3 regions of the Streptomyces sp. NBC_01012 genome follow, and region 2 is predicted to be linked to each of the others. Evidence: riboswitches for the same ligand, from Rfam matches in the RefSeq annotation. Region 2 holds a riboswitch; each other region holds the start of a gene.
What was found. A riboswitch is a leader RNA that binds a small molecule or an ion and turns the genes downstream of it on or off. The one in region 2 is predicted to bind thiamine pyrophosphate.

Region 1 (6,029 bases), 3.9 Mb from region 2:
GCTCGAAGTCTGATGAACGACTCTTCCTGGGGCGCCCCGCAGGGACCCGGCTACGGGGCCGCACCCGAGATGGGGCGCGCTCCGGCGGGTCCTGCCTACGATGTGCACGGCGCCCAGCAGACTCGGCCCATGCCCATCGTGCCGGACGCTCCCGACGCAGGTAGAGACGCTGACGACCGCGACGACCGGAGGGGGGACGCCGCGCGCATCAGCGGCCCCCTGTTCCGTGACGAGAAGCCGCAGGAGCCCATGTCCACCCCGCCGCCGTCCACCCCGCCGCCCAAGAAGCGTGCGGGGCGTGATCTGCGCGCCGCCATAGGGGTCGGTGTCGGCCTCGGCGCTCTGGTCGTCGGCTCCCTCTTCATCGTCAAGGCCGTCTTCGTCGGTGTGATCGTGCTGGCGGTGGTGGTCGGGCTCTGGGAGCTCACCTCCCGGCTCAAGGAGCGCAAGGGCATCAACGCCCCGCTGGTGCCCCTCGCCGTCGGTGGCGCCGCGATGGTGGTCGCCGGCTATGTACGGGAGGCCGAAGGGGCCTGGGTCGCGATGGCGCTCACGGCCCTCGCGGTGCTCGTCTGGCGGATGACGGAGCCCCCGGAGGGCTACCTCAAGGACGTCACGGCGGGTGTCTTCGCCGTGTTCTACGTCCCGTTCCTGGCCACGTTCGTCGCGATGATGCTCACCGCGCACGACGGCGCCTGGCGGGTGCTGACCTTCCTCCTGCTGACCGTGGTCAGCGACACCGGCGCGTACGCCGTCGGCTGGCGCTTCGGTACGCACAAGCTGGCACCCCGCATCAGCCCCGGGAAGACCCGCGAGGGCCTGATCGGCGCGGTCACCTTCGCGATGGTCGCCGGCGCCCTGTGCATGGAGTTCCTGATCGACGACGGGAGCTGGTGGCAGGGTCTGCTGATGGGCCTCGCCGTCGCCGCCAGCGCCACGCTGGGGGACCTCGGCGAGTCCATGATCAAGCGGGACCTCGGGATCAAGGACATGGGCACGCTGCTGCCCGGCCACGGCGGCATCATGGACCGGCTCGACTCGCTCCTGCCGAGCGCCCCGGTCGTATGGCTGCTGCTCGTGCTGTTCGTCGGATCCGGCTGATCACGCCCTGAGGGGCCTGCCCGCTCGGCCGGTCCTCGGGGCGGGTCCTCGGGGCCGGTCGGACTTACTCGTACGTCTGCGACACTGGAAGAACCATGCCTAAGCCCGGAGAACTCCAGTTTGTCGCGCCCCGTGGAGCCAAGCGGCCGCCGCGGCACCTCGCCGACCTCACACCCGACGAGCGCAAGGAAGCAGTCGCCGCGACCGGCGAGAAGCCCTTCCGTGCCAAGCAGCTGTCACAGCACTACTTCACGCGGTACGCCCACGACCCGGCGGAGTGGACCAACATTCCGGCGGCGTCGCGGGACAAGCTCGCCGAGGCGATGTTCCCCGACCTGATGTCGGTGATGCGCCACATCAGCTGCGACGACGACACCACCCGTAAGACGCTGTGGAAGCTGCACGACGGCACGCTCGTCGAGTCCGTCCTCATGCGGTATCCGGACCGGGTGACCATGTGCATCTCGTCCCAGGCGGGCTGCGGGATGAACTGCCCGTTCTGCGCGACCGGGCAGGCGGGACTCGACCGCAACCTGTCGACGGCCGAGATCGTGCACCAGATCGTGGACGGCATGCGCGCCCTGCGCGACGGCGAGGTACCCGGCGGCCCCGCGCGGCTGTCCAACATCGTCTTCATGGGCATGGGCGAGCCGCTGGCCAACTACAAGCGCGTGGTTGGGGCCATCCGCCGGCTGACGGACCCCGAGCCGGACGGCCTGGGGCTCTCGCAGCGCGGGATCACCGTGTCCACGGTGGGCCTGGTCCCGGCGATGCTGCGCTTCGCCGACGAGGGCTTCAAGTGCCGTCTCGCGGTCTCCCTGCACGCCCCGGACGACGAGCTGCGCGACACCCTGGTGCCCGTGAACACCCGCTGGAAGGTCCGCGAGGTCCTGGACGCCGCGTGGGAGTACTCGGAGAAGTCCGGCCGCCGTATCTCCATCGAGTACGCGCTGATCCGCGACATCAACGACCAGGCCTGGCGCGGCGACCGGCTCGGCCGGCTGCTCAAGGGCAAGCGGGTGCACGTCAACCTCATCCCGCTGAACCCGACCCCGGGCTCCAAGTGGACCGCGTCACGGCCCGAGGACGAGAAGGCGTTCGTGGAGGCCATCGCCGCCCATGGTGTGCCGGTCACCGTCCGCGACACCCGCGGCCAGGAGATCGACGGGGCCTGCGGGCAGCTGGCGGCGGCCGAGCGCTGAGGCGGTCCGGGCGTACGTGATCCGGCCGGTCCGGCGTGATCCGGCCGGTGTAGCCTGGCCCGGAAATCAACTTCATATTCCGACAGGGGAGCGCCACAGCGCTGAGAGTGCGGCACCGAGTACAGGTCGGCCGCAGACCCTCTGAACCTCGCCCGGGTCATTCCGGGTAGGAAGTTCGGACCTTACTCAAGCTGTTGCGCCCTGCCCGCTCACCGAGCGGGCGGGGCCGCGTCTCTTCCTGGTCACCTCCAGGAGGAAAACACCATGAACACCACGACGAAGTACGCGGCGACGGCGCTCGCCGCCGCCCTCGGCGTCAGCACACTAGCGGGCTGCGGCGGCTCCGACGGCAAGGCCTCCGGCGACACGGGGGCCGGCTCCAGGACCGTCACGCTCGTCAGCCATGACTCGTTCAACGCCTCGGACGCCGTCCTGAAGGCGTTCACGAAGGAGACCGGTTACACGGTCAAGGTGCTCAAGAGCGGGGACGCCGGTGCGGCGCTCAACCAGGAGATCCTGACCAAGGGCTCCCCGCGCGGCGATGTGTTCTTCGGCGCCGACAACACCCTGCTCTCCCGCGCCCTGGACAACGACCTCTTCACGCCGTACGAGGCGAAGGGCCTCGACCGGGTCGACACCGGCACCCAGCTCGACGCGGACAAGCACCGCGTCACGCCCGTCGACACCGGCGACATCTGCGTCAACTACGACAAGAAGTACTTCGACGACAAGAAGCTCGACCCGCCGAAGACCTTCGGCGACCTGCTGAAGCCCGCGTACAAGAACCTGCTGGTCACCGAGAACGCCGCGACGTCGTCGCCCGGACTCGCCTTCCTCCTCGGCACGGTCGCCACCCAGGGTGAGAGCGGCTACCAGGACTACTGGAAGAAGCTGAAGAGCAACGGCGTCAAGGTCGTCGACGGCTGGGAGCAGGCCTACAACGAGGAGTTCTCCGGCTCCGCAGGCGGCAAGAAGGCCAAGGCCGACCGGCCGCTCGTCGTCTCGTACGCCTCCAGCCCGCCCGTCGAGGTGGAGTACGCCGATCCGAAGCCGACCGAGGCCCCGACCGGCGTCGCCACCGGCACCTGCTTCCGCCAGATCGAGTTCGCCGGTCTGCTGGACGGCGCGAAGAACGAGGCGGGCGGAAAGGCGCTGCTGGACTTCCTGATCAGCAAGCGTTTCCAGGAGGACATGCCGCTGAACATGTTCGTGAACCCGGTGGTGAAGGACGCGAAGCTGCCGAAGCTCTTCACGGAGTTCGGAGCGACCGTCGACAAGCCGGCGACCGTGTCCCCCGAGAAGATCGCCAAGAACCGTGAGCAGTGGGTCCAGTCATGGTCCTCGCTCGTCGTGAAGTAGCCGCGCGGCCCGCTCGCCGGGGAAACGCGGGGCGCGGGAACGCACGCGGGAACGCGGTGCGGCTCGGCCTCATGGCCGTGCCCGTCGCGTTCTTCGGCCTGTTCTTCGCCTACCCGGTCGTCTCGATCGTCGGCCGGGGGCTGAAGTCCGGAGGCGACTGGCAGTTCGGCCGGATCGGCGCGGTGCTGGGCCGGTCCGACATCCTCGACGTCCTCTGGTTCACCACCTGGCAGGCCCTCGCGTCGACCGTGCTCACCCTGCTGATCGCACTGCCGGGCGCCTATGTGTTCGCCCGCTTCGAGTTCCCCGGCAAACAGCTCCTGCGGGCCGTCGTGACCGTGCCGTTCGTCCTGCCGACCGTCGTCGTGGGTACGGCGTTCCTGGCGCTGCTGGGACGCGGCGGGTTCCTCGACGAGCTCTGGGGCGTCAGGCTCGACACGACCGTGTGGGCCATCCTGCTCGCCCATGTGTTCTTCAACTACGCGGTCGTCGTACGGACCGTCGGCGGCCTGTGGTCCCAGCTCGACCCCCGCCAGGAGGAGGCCGCCCGGGTGCTCGGGGCCGGCCGCATCGCCGCCTGGCGGCGAGTGACGCTGCCCGCGCTGGCGCCCGCCGTCGCCGCGGCGGCTCTGATGGTGTTCCTCTTCACCTTCACCTCCTTCGGTGTCGTCCAGATCCTCGGTGGCCCGTCCTACTCCACGCTGGAGGTGGAGATCTACCGGCAGACCGCCCAGCTGCTGGACCTGCCGACGGCCGCCGTGCTGACCCTGGTGCAGTTCGCCGCGGTCGGAGGGATCCTCGCCGTCCACGCCTGGACCGTACGGCGACGGGAGACGGCCCTGAAGCTCGTCGACCCGGCGCAGACCGCACGGCCGCCCCGCGGCGCCGGCCAGCGGGCGCTGCTCGGCGGCGTACTGCTGACCGTGCTGCTCCTCATCCTGGTGCCGCTCGGGGTGCTGGTGGAACGCTCGCTGGACACCCCGGGCGGCTACGGATTCGACTTCTACCGCGCCCTGCGGTCCGCCGGTGCCAACGGCTCCACGTTCCTGGTCCCGCCGCTCGACGCCATCGGCAACTCCCTGCGCTACGCGCTGGTCGCGACCCTCATCGCCCTGGTGATCGGGGGCCTCGCGGCCGCCGCGCTGACAAGGCGGGCGGGCAGGCTGGTGCGTGGCTTCGACGCCCTGCTGATGCTGCCGCTCGGGGTGTCGGCGGTCACCGTCGGCTTCGGCTTCCTCATCACGCTTGACAAGCCGCCGCTCGACCTGCGTACGTCATGGATCCTCGTGCCGCTCGCACAGGCACTGGTGGGCGTCCCCTTCGTCGTACGGACCATGCTTCCCGTCCTGCGCGCGGTCGACGAGCGGCTGCGGGAGGCCGCCGCGGTGCTCGGGGCCTCGCCCCTGCGGGCCTGGCGTGAGGTCGATCTGCCGCTGGTGCGGCGGGCGGTGCTGGTCGCCGCGGGATTCGCCTTCGCGGTGTCGCTCGGTGAGTTCGGCGCGACCGTGTTCATCGCACGCCCCGACAACCCCACCCTGCCGGTCGCCGTCGCCAGGCTGCTGGGGCGTTCCGGTGAGCTCAACTACGGCCAGGCGATGGCCCTCAGCACGATTCTGATGCTCGTCTGCGCGGTGTCGCTGCTCCTGCTCGAACGTATCCGCACCGACCGATCCGGGGAGTTCTAGAGATGCTGGCAGTGGAGTCGGCGACGGTCAGGTTCGGGAAACGGACCGCGCTGGACGCGGTGGACCTGGATGTCGAGGACCACGAGATCGTGTGTGTGCTGGGGCCGAGCGGCAGCGGCAAGTCGACGCTGCTGCGGGCCGTGGCCGGGCTCCAGCCCCTGGACGGCGGGCGGGTGTTCCTGGACGGCGCCGACCAGGCGTCCCTGCCCGTGCACCGGCGCGGGCTCGGCCTGATGTTCCAGGACCACCAGCTGTTCCCGCACCGGGACGTCGGCGCCAATGTCGCCTTCGGACTGCGGATGCACGGCGTCCCGCGCGCCGAGCGCGACCGCAGGGCCGGTGAACTCCTGGACCTGGTCGGTCTGCCGGGGGCCGAGCGGCGGGCCGTCGCCGCACTGTCCGGCGGCGAACAGCAGCGGGTCGCGCTCGCCCGCGCCCTGGCACCGCGCCCCAAGCTGCTGATGCTGGACGAACCCCTGGGGCAGCTGGACCGGAGCCTGCGCGAACGGCTCGTCGTCGAACTGCGCACCCTCTTCGGCCGGCTGGGCACGACGGTGCTCGCCGTCACCCATGACCAGGGTGAGGCCTTCGCGCTCGCCGACCGGGTCGTGGTCATGCGGGACGGCCGCATCGCCCAGGCCGGCACCCCGCTGGAGGTCTGGCAGCACCCCGCTTCGGCGTT
Region 2 (6,029 bases):
CGGTGGTGTCCGTGGAGGTGCCCACCGCGCGCACGAGCCCGAAGTCGGCGACCTTCACCCGGCCGTCGTCCCCGATCAGGACGTTCTCCGGCTTCATGTCGCGGTGGACGAAGCCCGCGCGGTGCGCGGCCCCGAGAGCCGCCAGTACCGGTTCGAGGATGTCCAGCGCGGCCCGGGGCTGGAGCGCCCCGCGCTCGCGCAGGACATCGCGCAGGGTGCACCCGGCGACGTACTCCATCGCCAGGTAGACGTACGCGCCCTGGGCGCCCTGGTCGAAGACGGCCACCACATTGGGGTGGGCGAGCCGGGCGACGGACTTGGCCTCGCGGATGAAGCGCTCGACGAACGCCGCGTCGGTCGCCAGCGCCGGATGCATCACCTTGAGGGCGAGCACCCGGTCGAGCCGGGTGTCCATGGCCCGGTAGACCGTGGCCATGCCACCGACGGCGATGCGTGCGTCGATCCGGTAGCGGCCGTCGAGCAGCTGCCCGACGAGGGGGTCCTGGAGGGTCGTGTCCACGGTGCGAGTCTACGAGCTGCCACGGACACGACGGGATGGGCCAGGTGTTCCGGGGACCGTTCCGGTGCCGAGCCGTGACAGGGACATGTGCATGTTGTGACGGGAGGGAGCCGCGGCTGCCCGGACCTCAGAACGCCGGGCGCTCCGGATCCAGCACCGCGCGGCCCGCCACGGGTGAGGACGCCTCGGCGAAATGACGGCGCGGGATGCGTCCCGCCCGGTACGCCAGGCGCCCGCCGTCCACCGCGTGCCGCATCGCCGCCGCCATCAGCTCGGGCTCCTGCGCCCGGGTCACCGCCGACGCGAGCATCACGGCGGCACAGCCCAGCTCCATCGCCAGCGCCGCGTCCGATGCGGTGCCCGCGCCGGCGTCCAGGATCACCGGGACCCCGGCCTGCTCGACGATCAGCTGGAAGTTGTGCGGATTGCGGATGCCGAGCCCGGAGCCGATGGGGGAGCCCAGCGGCATGATCGCCGCGCACCCCACGTCCTCGAGCTTGCGGGCCAGGACCGGGTCGTCATTGGTGTACGGCAGGACCGTGAAGCCGTCGTCGACCAGGATCTCGGCGGCGTCCAGCAGCTCGACGGGGTCGGGCAGCAGGGTCCGCTCGTCGGCCACGACCTCCAGCTTGATCCAGTCGGTGCCCAGCGCCTCCCTGGCCAGCCGGGCGGTGAGCACGGCCTCGCCCGCCGTGAAGCAGCCCGCCGTGTTCGGCAGGACCTGGATGGAGAGGCGTTCCAGGACGGAGAGCACGGAGCCCTGCACGGTCGGGTCGAGCCGGCGCATCGCCACGGTGGTCAGCTCGGTGCCCGAGGCGATCAGGGAGCGCTCCAGCACATCGAGGCTGGGCGCCCCGCCCGTTCCCATGATCAGCCGGGACGAGAACGCGGTGGGCCCCAGGGTGAAGAGATCGTCGGACATGGTCAGCCTCCCTGGACCGCGGTGAGGACCTCGACGCGGTCGCCGTCGGCGAGCGTGGTGGCGGACCACTGTCCACGCGGGACGACGGCCTCGTTGACCGCGGCGGCGACCCCGGAGGGCGCGGTGGTCAGCGCCCCGACCAGGGTGTCCAGCGCGGTGCCCACGGGGACGGCGCGGTCTTCCCCGTTGACGGACACGGACACGGATGCGGATGTGGAGGCGGACACGGATGCGGGACCGGTGGCGGGCACGGGCTGTGTCATACGGGCTGCTCCTGCGACGCGTGGGCGGTGTCTTCGGGGGAACGTGGCCTGGCGTCCGCGGCGAAGCGGCGCGGCGAGAAGGGGCGGCCGAGCTCGGGCAGCTCGCTCGTGGTCAGCACCTCGGCCATCACCTCGCCCGTGACGGGGGTCAGCAGCACCCCGTTGCGGTGGTGCCCGGTGGCGAGGTGCAGACCGGGCAGCGCGGTGGGGCCCAGCAGCGGCGCGTTGTCGGGCGATGCGGGGCGCAGACCGGCCCGGGTCTCGGTCAGCGGGAGCTCGGTGATGCCGGGCACCAGCTCATGGGCGTCCCGCAGCAGCTCGTACACCCCGCCGGCGGTGACCGTGGTGTCCCAGCCCAGCTCCTCGGTGGTCGCACCGACCACCAGCTCGCCGTTGGCACGCGGGACCAGATAGACATGGCTGCCGCGTACGACGGCCCGCACGGTCCTGCTCAGGAAGGGGGCGTACGCGGGCGGCACGGTCAGCCGCAGCACCTGCCCCTTGACCGGGCGTACGGGCGGCACGACCGACTCGGGCAGCCCTTCCAGCCGGCCGCTGAGGCTGCCGCCCGCGAGCACCACCTGGCCTGCGGCGAGCCGCGTACCGTCCGCAAGGACGACGCCCGTCGCCCTGCCGTCCGTGACGGAGAGCCGCTGGACCCAGGCGCGGCGGAAGTCCACCCCCGCCCGCTCGCACGCGGTCAGCAGGGCCGAAGCCAGCCGCCTGGGGTCCACCTGGTGGTCGCCGTCGACCCGCAGCCCGCCGCGAACGCCGGGGGCGAGCATCGGCTCCAGCCGGCGGCACTCACGGCCGCTCAGCCACTCGGACTCCAGCCCGGATCGCTGCTGCAGCGCGTGCAGCTCCCGCAGATGCGCCCGGTCGTCGGAGTCCAGCGCGACGGACAGGGTGCCGCAGGCACGGAAGCCGGTCTCCTGCCCGCTCGCCTCCTCCAGCTCGGCGACGAACGCCGGATAGCGCGCCGCGGAGGCCACGTTGAGGCCGAGCAGCGTCTGCTCGCCGTAGTGGAGTTCGGTGACGGCCGCGAGCATCCCGGCCGCGACCCGGGCCGCGCCGCCGCCCGGTCCCGGATCGGCCAGCGTGGTGCTCAGACCCTGCTGGGCGGACCGCCAGGCGGTCACCAGACCGATGATGCCGCCCCCGACGACCAGGACGTCGGAGCTGCTCGTGGAGATACGCATGGGCGTCCAGCCCCTCCCTTCGCCGGCATGACCCGGATCAGGTTCGTACGGTCGGAGGCCGGTCAGCCTCCCTCTCAGCCCGGTACGTCCGGGCTCCCGCGAGTCTCTTACGGTGGCCAGCCTAGACCCCGCCCCCGACAGCCGGACACGGGCCCGGGAACCGGCGCCCCTTCAGGTCATTAGGGTGGACGGGTGAGCGAGCAGACACCGGAACCGGCACCGGGACAGCCGGCGCGCGCCGTCGTGATCGTGGGCGCCGGCATGGCCGGTGTGCAGACGGCCGTGGCCCTGCGCGAACAGGGCTTCACGGGCCGGGTCACCGTGATCGGCGCGGAACCGCACCAGCCGTACGACAGGCCGCCGCTCTCCAAGGCGATCCTGCTCGGCGAGGCGGAGCACTCCGCCTTCGACATCGACTTCGAGGCCCTGGACATCACCCTGCGCCTGGGGCTCCATGTGACCGGCCTGCGCGCCGGCGCGCACGAGGTGGACACCCTGGAAGGCCCCGTCCCCTACGACGCGCTGGTCATCGCCACCGGCGCGGAACCCGTCGCACTGCCCGGTTCCGACGGCGTGCCCGGTGTCCATCTGCTGCGCACCCTCGACGACGCCGCGCGGCTGCGGCCCATCCTCGACCAACAGCACGACGTGGTCGTCGTCGGAGCGGGCTGGATCGGCGCCGAGTTCGCCACGGCGGCCCGCGCCGCCGGCTGCGTGGTCACCGTCGTGGAGGCCGCGGACCGTCCCCTGGCGGGCACGCTGCCCGCCGAGGTCGCCGCGCCGATGACCCGCTGGTACGCCGAGAGCGGAGCCGATCTCCTCACCGGCGCCCGGGTCGCCCGCGTCGGACAGGGCGCCGTCCATCTGTCGGACGGCCGGGTGATCCCCGCGGGGGCGGTGGTCGTCGGCATCGGCGCCCGGCCCGCCACCGGGTGGCTCGCGGGCTCGGGCATCGAGCTCGGCCCGGACGGCTCGGTCGTCGCGGACAGCTCGCTGCGCGCCTCGCTGCCCGATGTCCACGCGGTGGGCGACTGCGCCTCCTTCCCTTCCGCCCGCTACGGCGAGCGGCTGCTGGTCCATCACTGGGACAACGCCCTTCAGGGGCCCAGGACGGTCGCCGCCGCCCTCGCGAGCGGTGAGGCGGGCACGTACGACCCGGTGCCCTACTTCTGGTCCGAGCAGTTCGGCCGCTTCGTGCAGTACGCCGGCCATCACGCCGGAGCCGACACGCTGCTGTGGCGGGGCGACCCGGCCGAGGCGTCCTGGACGGTGCTCTGGCTGCGGCAGGGGGTGCTGGTCGCCGTACTGGCCGTCAGCAGGCCCCGTGACCTGACACAGGGGCGCAAGCTCGTCGAAGCGGGGGCGCGCATCGATCCGGCGCGGGCCGCGGACTCCTCCGTACCGCTGAAATCCACGGTGCGGAACGCCTGAGGGCACCGACCACCCGCCTCGTACGCCCTGCCCGGCTACCGACTGTCGGTCCGGGATGGCACGCTTGTCCTTGTGACCGAGATTGACGCAAAGATCGATGCTCTCGTCCCCGCCTGGCTCCACCTTCCCGACATCGCGGAAATGCTCGATGTCGAGGTGACGCGCGTACGGCAGCTGGTCAAGGAAGGCCAGCTGATCGCCGTGCGACGTGGTGAGAACCGGACGCTCCAGGTGCCTGCCGCCTTCATCGACGGCACCAGGGTGGTCAAGGGTCTCGCAGGGACCCTGACGCTCCTGAGGGACGACGGCTACAACGACGAAGAGATGCTGGACTGGCTCTTCACCCCCGACCCGAGCCTGCCCGGCACCCCGGCGCAGGCCCTGAGTGAGAATCGCGGTACGGAGGTGAAGCGCCGGGCCCAGGCGCTCGCCGTCTGACCGGACAACCGTGAGGCGGGGTGCGGGCCGTGACACACACGGCCCGCACCCCGCTGTCATGGGGCTTCCGGCACATCCGAAGTGATCCGGCCGATCCGGCCGATCCAACGACGCACCGAACTACGCACCGACGGGGGATTTCACCATGTCCACGCTCCGTGACCGGCTTTCCGACGCCCGGCTCTATCTGTGCACCGACGCCCGCAAGAGGCAGGGTGACCTCCCGGAGTTCCTCGACGCCGCGCTGTCCGGCGGGGTGGACATCGTGCAGCTGCGGGACAAGGGCATGGAGGCGGCCGAGGAGCTCGAACACCTCGCGGTCCTCGCCGACGCAGCCAAGCGCCACGGAGCGCTTCTCGCCGTGAACGACCGTGCCGATGTGGCCCATGCCATCGGCTCCGACGTGCTGCACCTCGGGCAGGGCGATCTGCCGGTGCCCGCGGCCCGCGCCGTCGTCGGCGACGACGTGGTGATCGGCCGCTCCACCCACGCCGAGGCCGAGGTCGACGCCGCCGTCGCCCAGCCGGGCGTCGACTACTTCTGCACGGGCCCCTGCTGGCCCACCCCCACCAAGCCCGGCAGGCACGCCCCGGGCCTCGGCCTCGTGCGCTACGCCGCCTCGCTCGGCACGACCCGGCCCTGGTTCGCCATCGGCGGGATCGACGCCGGGAATCTCGACGAGGTGCTGGACGCCGGCGCACGTCGCGTCGTCGTCGTGCGGGCGATCACCGAGGCGCGGGATCCGGCCGAGGCAGCCGCCTCGCTCGCGCGGCGCATCCGGGCGCGCGCGGCCTGACCCGGGGCGCCGCGGAGGTGTCCGAGGGGTGGACACGACCCCCCGCATTCCGGTCAATTCGGTCCCTGTGGTTGGGGTACCGCCGGGCCCTGGTTAACCTCCCAGTATGGCCCTAGGTACACCTTCCACCAGGACAGATCACGCACGGACCGTGCGTGAGCTGCTCGCGTCCGGCGAGACGTCGTTCTCGTTCGAGTTCTGGGCGCCCAAGACCGAGAAGGGCGAGCGGAATCTCTGGAACGCCCTGCGCCGGGTCGAGGCGGTGGGACCGAGTTTTGTCTCCGTGACGTACGGGGCCGGCGGTTCGACCCGCGCCGGGACGGTCAGGGCGACCCAGCAGATCGCCGCCGACTCCACACTGACGCCGGTCGCGCACCTCACCGCCGTCGACCACTCCGTGGCCGAGCTGCGCAACATGGTCGGGCAGTACGCGGACGCCGGCATCCGCAACATCCTCGCG
Region 3 (6,029 bases), 2.1 Mb from region 2:
CGGAGACCACCCAGGTGGGACGGGGGAGCGTCGTGTACGTACCCGCGGGTGCCGTGCACAAGTTCCACCACGTCACCGAGGACCTCAGGGTGATGGTGATCTTCTCCCCGCCGGAGGGCTGACCGGCCCGCGCGGGGGTTTTCACCGGTGCCGGGCCTCGAGAAGCCCCGATGTTCCCTAGGGGATCACTCAGGGGAGTTCAAGGGCTCCCGGGTCCCTGTGGACCGTCCCGCGCCTCTAGCATCGAAGCAGGAACTCATAGAGACGAGGTAGCGGCGATGGCGGTGCAGGAGATTTTCGCAGGGATGCCCTGGTGGGTGAAGTGGGTCGCGGTGCCTCTCATCGTGCTCGTCGTGTTCGGCGGCCTGATCGCCAGCGTGGTCGGGTTCGTCATCAGTCTGCTGTTCAAGGTGCTGGTGCTCGTCGTGCTGGTGGGCGCCCTGGTCTTCGTCGTGCGGAAGTTCATGTCCTCGTCGGGCCGCGGCTGGTAGAGCGGCCGGCAGGGACCGGGGATTCGACGATTAGCCCAGCTGAGCTAAGTCACGGTCGAAACCTCACTCGTGACTGACCGTGCCGATACAGTGGCGTACCGCTGCCGCCAGCTGGGAAACGACGGTCCGTCACCACCCTGCCCAGTGGTTTGTGCGACCGTCCGGTCTCCGGACCCCAGGCTCGCGGCGGGCCCGTGGGGGCGGCCCCCGCGGGAGGGCTGAAAGCCCGTCACCATGCCTGGGGGTGACCTGTGACCACGGCATCGAGTACCGCTGTCCCGACGTTGATCGGTTCGGTTCAGCGGGCGTTGAGACTTATGGAGGCTGTGGGCACCCATCGGGACGGAGCGCCGGCCAAGCAGCTCGCCCGGGAGGCGGGGCTTCCTCTCCCCACCGCCTACCACCTGCTGCGGACCCTGACCCATGAGGGGTATCTCCGCAGGGAGAACGGCGTCTTCCTGTTCGGAGCGGCGGCCGAGCGCCTGGGCGGAGGCCCTGCGACGCCGCGTCCCGGTGTGATCGTCGAGTCGCTCGCGCACTGGGCCGATGTCATCGGCGCCCCCGTGTACTGCGCCCTCTACAAGGACGGCGAGATCGAGATAATCGCTGTCGCCGAGACTCCGGCCGTCTCCGCGGTGCACGAATGGGCCTCGTTCCGTGAGACGGGCCATGCCCACGCCCTCGGTCAGTGCCTCCTCGGGCAGCTGGACGAGCGTGCGCGTGAGGATCATCTGGACCGGCACCCAGTCCGGCCGCTGACCCGTTACTCCGTGAGGGACCGTCAGGCGCTGCTGCACCGGCTGCGGACGATGAAGCGTACGGAGCCCGTCATCGAGCGGCAGGAGTACGCCTTGGGGACGGTCTGCGCGGCCATTCCGATCACTGTCGGTTCCGCCGTGGCGGCCATGGCTGTATCTCTCCCCCTGCATCAGGAAGAACGGTTGCGCCCCGCAGTCGAACAACTACGCTGCGAAGTGACGACTCTCTTGCGCTCGTTCGTGTTCTCTATCAGTATCTGAAAAATCACTCCTTGTGATCTGCTATCGCGTGCACCACGATGGCGTCAATAGGGCCATGGGGGATCATTCCTGGCCAGTTTCATCTACTGCGGGGTTGAACGATGCGCGAGTCGGTTCAAGCAGAGGTCATGATGAGCTTCCTCGTCTCCGAGGAGCTCTCCTTCCGTATTCCGGTGGAGCTCCGGTACGAGGTCAGTGATCCGTACGCGATCCGGATGACCTTCCACCTGCCGGGTGACGCCCCCGTCACCTGGGCATTCGGCCGTGAGCTACTGCTCGACGGTCTCAACAGCCCCAGCGGCGACGGCGATGTGCACATCGGCCCGACCGAGCCCGAAGGGCTGTCGGATGTACACATCCGCCTTCAGGTCGGTGCGGACCGTGCGCTCTTCAGGGCCGGCACGGCACCTCTTGTGGCATTTCTCGACCGTACGGACAAGCTGGTGCCGCTGGGGCAGGAGCACACGCTGGGTGACTTCGACGGCAATCTGGAAGAGGCGCTGGGCCGCATCCTCGCCAAGGAGCAGAACGCCGGCTGAAACAGGAAGGTCCGGCTCACGCCTTGCGGCGCCGTCCCCTCCCGGTCCGCGCGGGTGCAGGAGCTCCGGCTCCCGCGCCGAGCCCCGTGCGGTCCGCGGAGACCACCAGGGCAGCGAGCGCCGTCGTCACCGGTACCGAGGCGACCAGCCCGATCGATCCGACCAGGGTACGGACGATCTCCTCGGCGACCAGCTCGCTGTTGGCCACCGTGCCGACGCTGCTCTGCGCGATGGAGAACAGCAGCAGCAGCGGAAGAGCCGCGCCGGCGTAGGCGAGTACGAGTGTGTTGACGACCGAGGCGATGTGGTCGCGCCCGATCCGGATACCCGCCCGGTAGAGGCCGCGCGCGCCCATGGCCGGATCGGCCTGGTGCAGCTCCCAGACCGCCGACGTCTGGGTCACGGTCACATCGTCGAGCACACCGAGCGAGCCGATGATCACACCGGCGAGCAGCAGGCCGCTCATGTCGATGTCCGGGTAGAGCCCATGGATCAGACCGGTGTTGTCGTCCGTGTTCCCGGACAGGACGGCCCAGCCGATGAAGAGCGAGCCCAGCAGCCCGATCAGCACCAGCGAGATGAGTGTGCCGAGGACGGCCACGGAGGTGCGGGCCGTCAGTCCGTGGCAGGTGTAGAGGGCGATCAGCATGATGGCGCTCGCCCCGATCACCGCGACGACCAGGGGATTGGAGCCCTGGAGGATCGCCGGCAGGATGAACAGGGTCAGCACGGCGAAGGAGACGGCGAGCGCGACCAGCGCCATGAGTCCGCGCAGTCTGCCCACCACGATCACCGCGAGGGCGAAGATCCCGGCGAGCAGAGCCATCGGGAACGCGCGGTCCACGTCGGTCACCGAATACTGCAGGTCCCGGGGCGCGTCGGGAGCGTACGCCACGACCACCCCCTGGCCCTCGCGCAGTTGTCGCGGGGCGTCGGGCTGGACGACCTCGACGAACGTACGGCCCTTGTCCTTACCGCTGGTCACCTCGACCGTGGCCTTCTTGCACTTCCCGGTCTGCTCGTTGACCGCTTCCTGACCGGCCGCGGTGGACGTGTCGCCGGTCGCCGGCACCTGCGAGGCGTTGACATCCGCGCAGTTGACCGACACGACCTTCGTGACCCGCCCGTCCTGGGTCTGCCGGTCGAAGCCGACACCCGTGCGTTCATGGGCCGGCGCACCGCCGGGCCAGAAGGCCACGAGGCCGACGACGACCGCGGCGGCGAAGGGGATCAGTACAGCCGCGATGACCTTGCGAAGGTGCTTGGACACCGGCGCTGCGGGGCCGTGGCTGTGGGTGTGGCCATGCGCATGGCTCTGGGTGCTGCCTGATGCGGGGCCGTGGGGTTCGGGGGCACTCGGAGGGGACGTCACCCGGCGATCATCCCAAGAACCGGGGAGGCCCTCTGGCCAGCGCGCCAGAACGAGGGTTAGCGTGGGGACGCATTTGTACACGCGGGAGCTCGGAGCACCGGGCTGAGAGGGCGCTGACCTCCGTATATCCATACGGGACACGCTGCGCCGACCGCCGAACCTGTTACCGGGTAATGCCGGCGTAGGGAGTAGGTCTCATGACCACAGCGGACGCACGCACGCCTGCCTCGAAGCGGAACGCGCAGAACGACGAGGCCGGGAAGTCCATCGGCTGGCACAAGGGATACATCCAGGGCTCACGCCCGGATCTCCGGGTGCCGGTCCGCCAGGTGCACCTCACCAACGGCAAGGACGTGACGCTGTACGACACGTCGGGGCCGTACACCGACCCCACCACGGACACCGATGTACGCCGGGGGCTCGCCCCGCTGCGACAGCACTGGATCACCGCCCGCGGGGACACCGCGGAGTACGCGGGCCGCCCCGTGCGCCCCGAGGACGACGGGCTCAAGCACACCTCCCCGAGGGGCGGCCTGCGCAATCTCGACGCGGTCTTCCCCGGGCGCCCGCGGCAGCCGCGCCGCAGCCGGGACGGCGGTCCCGTCACCCAGCTCGCGTACGCCCGCCGGGGGGAGATCACCCCGGAGATGGAGTACGTGGCGATCCGGGAGAACGTCGAACCCGAGGTCGTGCGGGAGGAGATCGCGGCGGGCCGGGCCGTCCTGCCCGCCAACGTCAACCACCCGGAGATCGAGCCGATGATCATCGGCAAGCGCTTCCTGGTGAAGGTCAACGCCAACATCGGCAACTCCGCGGTCACCTCCTCCATCGAGGAGGAGGTGGACAAGATGACCTGGGCCACCACGTGGGGCGCCGACACGGTCATGGACCTCTCCACCGGCCGCAACATCCACACCACCCGCGAGTGGGTCCTGCGCAACTCCCCCGTGCCGATCGGCACGGTCCCCCTCTACCAGGCGCTCGAGAAGGTCGACGGCCGGGCCGAGGAGCTGACCTGGGAGATCTACAAGGACACCGTCGTCGAGCAGGCCGAACAGGGCGTCGACTACATGACGGTGCACGCCGGCGTCCGGCTGCCGTACGTCCCGCTGACGGCCCGCCGCAAGACCGGAATCGTCTCGCGCGGCGGATCCATCATGGCGGCGTGGTGCCTGGCCCACCACAAGGAGTCGTTCCTCTACGAACACTTCGAGGAGCTCTGCGAGATCCTCGCGGCGTACGACGTGACGTACTCGCTGGGTGACGGGCTGCGCCCCGGCTCCATCGCCGACGCCAACGACGAGGCGCAGTTCGCCGAGCTCCGGACGCTCGGTGAACTCAACACCGTCGCCAAGCGGTTCGGTGTGCAGACGATGATCGAGGGCCCCGGGCATGTCCCGATGCACAAGATCAAGGAGAACATCGACCTCCAGCAGGAGATCTGCGAGGAGGCCCCGTTCTACACCCTGGGCCCCCTCACCACGGACGTCGCGCCCGCGTACGACCACATCACCTCGGGCATCGGCGCGGCGATGATCGCCTGGTGGGGGACTGCGATGCTCTGCTACGTCACGCCCAAGGAGCACCTGGGGCTGCCCGACCGCGACGACGTGAAGACGGGTGTCATCACGTACAAGATCGCCGCCCATGCCGCGGACCTCGCCAAGGGGCATCCCGGGGCGCAGGAGTGGGACGACGCGCTGTCGGACGCGCGGTTCGAGTTCCGCTGGGAGGACCAGTTCAACCTGGCGCTCGACCCCGACACCGCACGGGAGTTCCATGACGAGACGCTGCCGGCCGAGCCGGCGAAGACGGCACACTTCTGCTCGATGTGCGGGCCGAAGTTCTGCTCGATGAAGATCTCCCACGACATCCGGCGGGAGCACGGCGTCGGACCCACGGTCGTCGACACCGAGTTCGACGCGGAGGCGCTCGCCGGTATGGCGGAGAAGTCCCAGGAGTTCGCGGCCAGGGGCAACCGGGTGTACCTCCCGCTGGCCGACTGACACCCTGCGGAGCAGGCGCTGTTCCGGTGGGGCGGACGAAGCCCCTCCGGAACAGCGCCTCCCGGAGGGCGCCGCCCACGGGCGTGGTCCGGTTCCCTGGGTTCCGGACGGCCGGCTGTCCGAGAGCCCGGCGCGGGGACCTGCGGCGCGTCAGGATGTCCCCATGCCCATCGAATCGGTCACCCCGCGCAGCATCGCCGACAGCCACCTCGATCAGGTGGCCGCGCACAACCCCATGACGTCCGCCTGGCTGGGCCTCGACCGGGGCGACGACCGGCAGCCGGACCTCTCGCCCGAGGGCTTCGAGGCGCTCGCCGATGTCTCCCGCCACAGTCTCGCCGCACTCGACGCCGCGCCTGTACCGGACGATCCCGCTGAACAGGCCTGCGCCCGGCTGCTGCGTGAACGCCTCACCGCCGAGCTCGCGATGCACGACACCGGCGAGAACTTCCGGCAACTGCGCACCGTGGGCGCGCACGTCGACCAGATACGGACGATCTTCACCCTCATGCCCACGGCCACCGACGAGGACTGGGCGGCGGTCGCGGGGCGGCTGCGCAATCTCCCCGGCGCGCTCGACGGATACCGGGCCACCCTCACCG

Region 1: linked by a shared signal. The riboswitch ahead of OG623_RS08615 (thiamine ABC transporter substrate binding subunit) and the one ahead of thiO (glycine oxidase ThiO) in region 2 are both predicted to bind thiamine pyrophosphate.
Region 3: linked by a shared signal. The riboswitch ahead of thiC (phosphomethylpyrimidine synthase ThiC) and the one ahead of thiO (glycine oxidase ThiO) in region 2 are both predicted to bind thiamine pyrophosphate.

The regions. Positions count from the first base shown of each region.
Region 1 is NZ_CP108688.1:2,001,708-2,007,736, reverse strand. Features, by position in the region: gene frr (ribosome recycling factor) at 1-13, shown strand, start outside; gene OG623_RS08625 (phosphatidate cytidylyltransferase) at 13-1,101, shown strand; gene rlmN (23S rRNA (adenine(2503)-C(2))-methyltransferase RlmN) at 1,197-2,303, shown strand; TPP riboswitch at 2,378-2,494, shown strand; gene OG623_RS08615 (thiamine ABC transporter substrate binding subunit) at 2,568-3,662, shown strand; gene OG623_RS08610 (ABC transporter permease) at 3,734-5,347, shown strand; gene OG623_RS08605 (ABC transporter ATP-binding protein) at 5,350-6,029, shown strand, end outside.
Region 2 is NZ_CP108688.1:5,910,492-5,916,520, forward strand. Features, by position in the region: gene pknB (Stk1 family PASTA domain-containing Ser/Thr kinase) at 1-520, opposite strand, end outside; gene OG623_RS26590 (thiazole synthase) at 648-1,442, opposite strand; gene thiS (sulfur carrier protein ThiS) at 1,445-1,705, opposite strand; gene thiO (glycine oxidase ThiO) at 1,702-2,904, opposite strand; TPP riboswitch at 2,902-3,014, opposite strand; gene OG623_RS26605 (NAD(P)/FAD-dependent oxidoreductase) at 3,097-4,335, shown strand; gene OG623_RS26610 (Rv2175c family DNA-binding protein) at 4,408-4,773, shown strand; gene thiE (thiamine phosphate synthase) at 4,919-5,569, shown strand; gene metF (methylenetetrahydrofolate reductase [NAD(P)H]) at 5,676-6,029, shown strand, end outside.
Region 3 is NZ_CP108688.1:3,786,006-3,792,034, reverse strand. Features, by position in the region: gene OG623_RS17120 (cupin domain-containing protein) at 1-122, shown strand, start outside; gene OG623_RS17115 (DUF5326 family protein) at 279-491, shown strand; gene OG623_RS17110 (IclR family transcriptional regulator) at 743-1,510, shown strand; gene OG623_RS17105 (SsgA family sporulation/cell division regulator) at 1,612-2,049, shown strand; gene OG623_RS17100 (YibE/F family protein) at 2,066-3,421, opposite strand; TPP riboswitch at 3,493-3,626, shown strand; gene thiC (phosphomethylpyrimidine synthase ThiC) at 3,619-5,427, shown strand; gene OG623_RS17090 (DUF885 domain-containing protein) at 5,591-6,029, shown strand, end outside.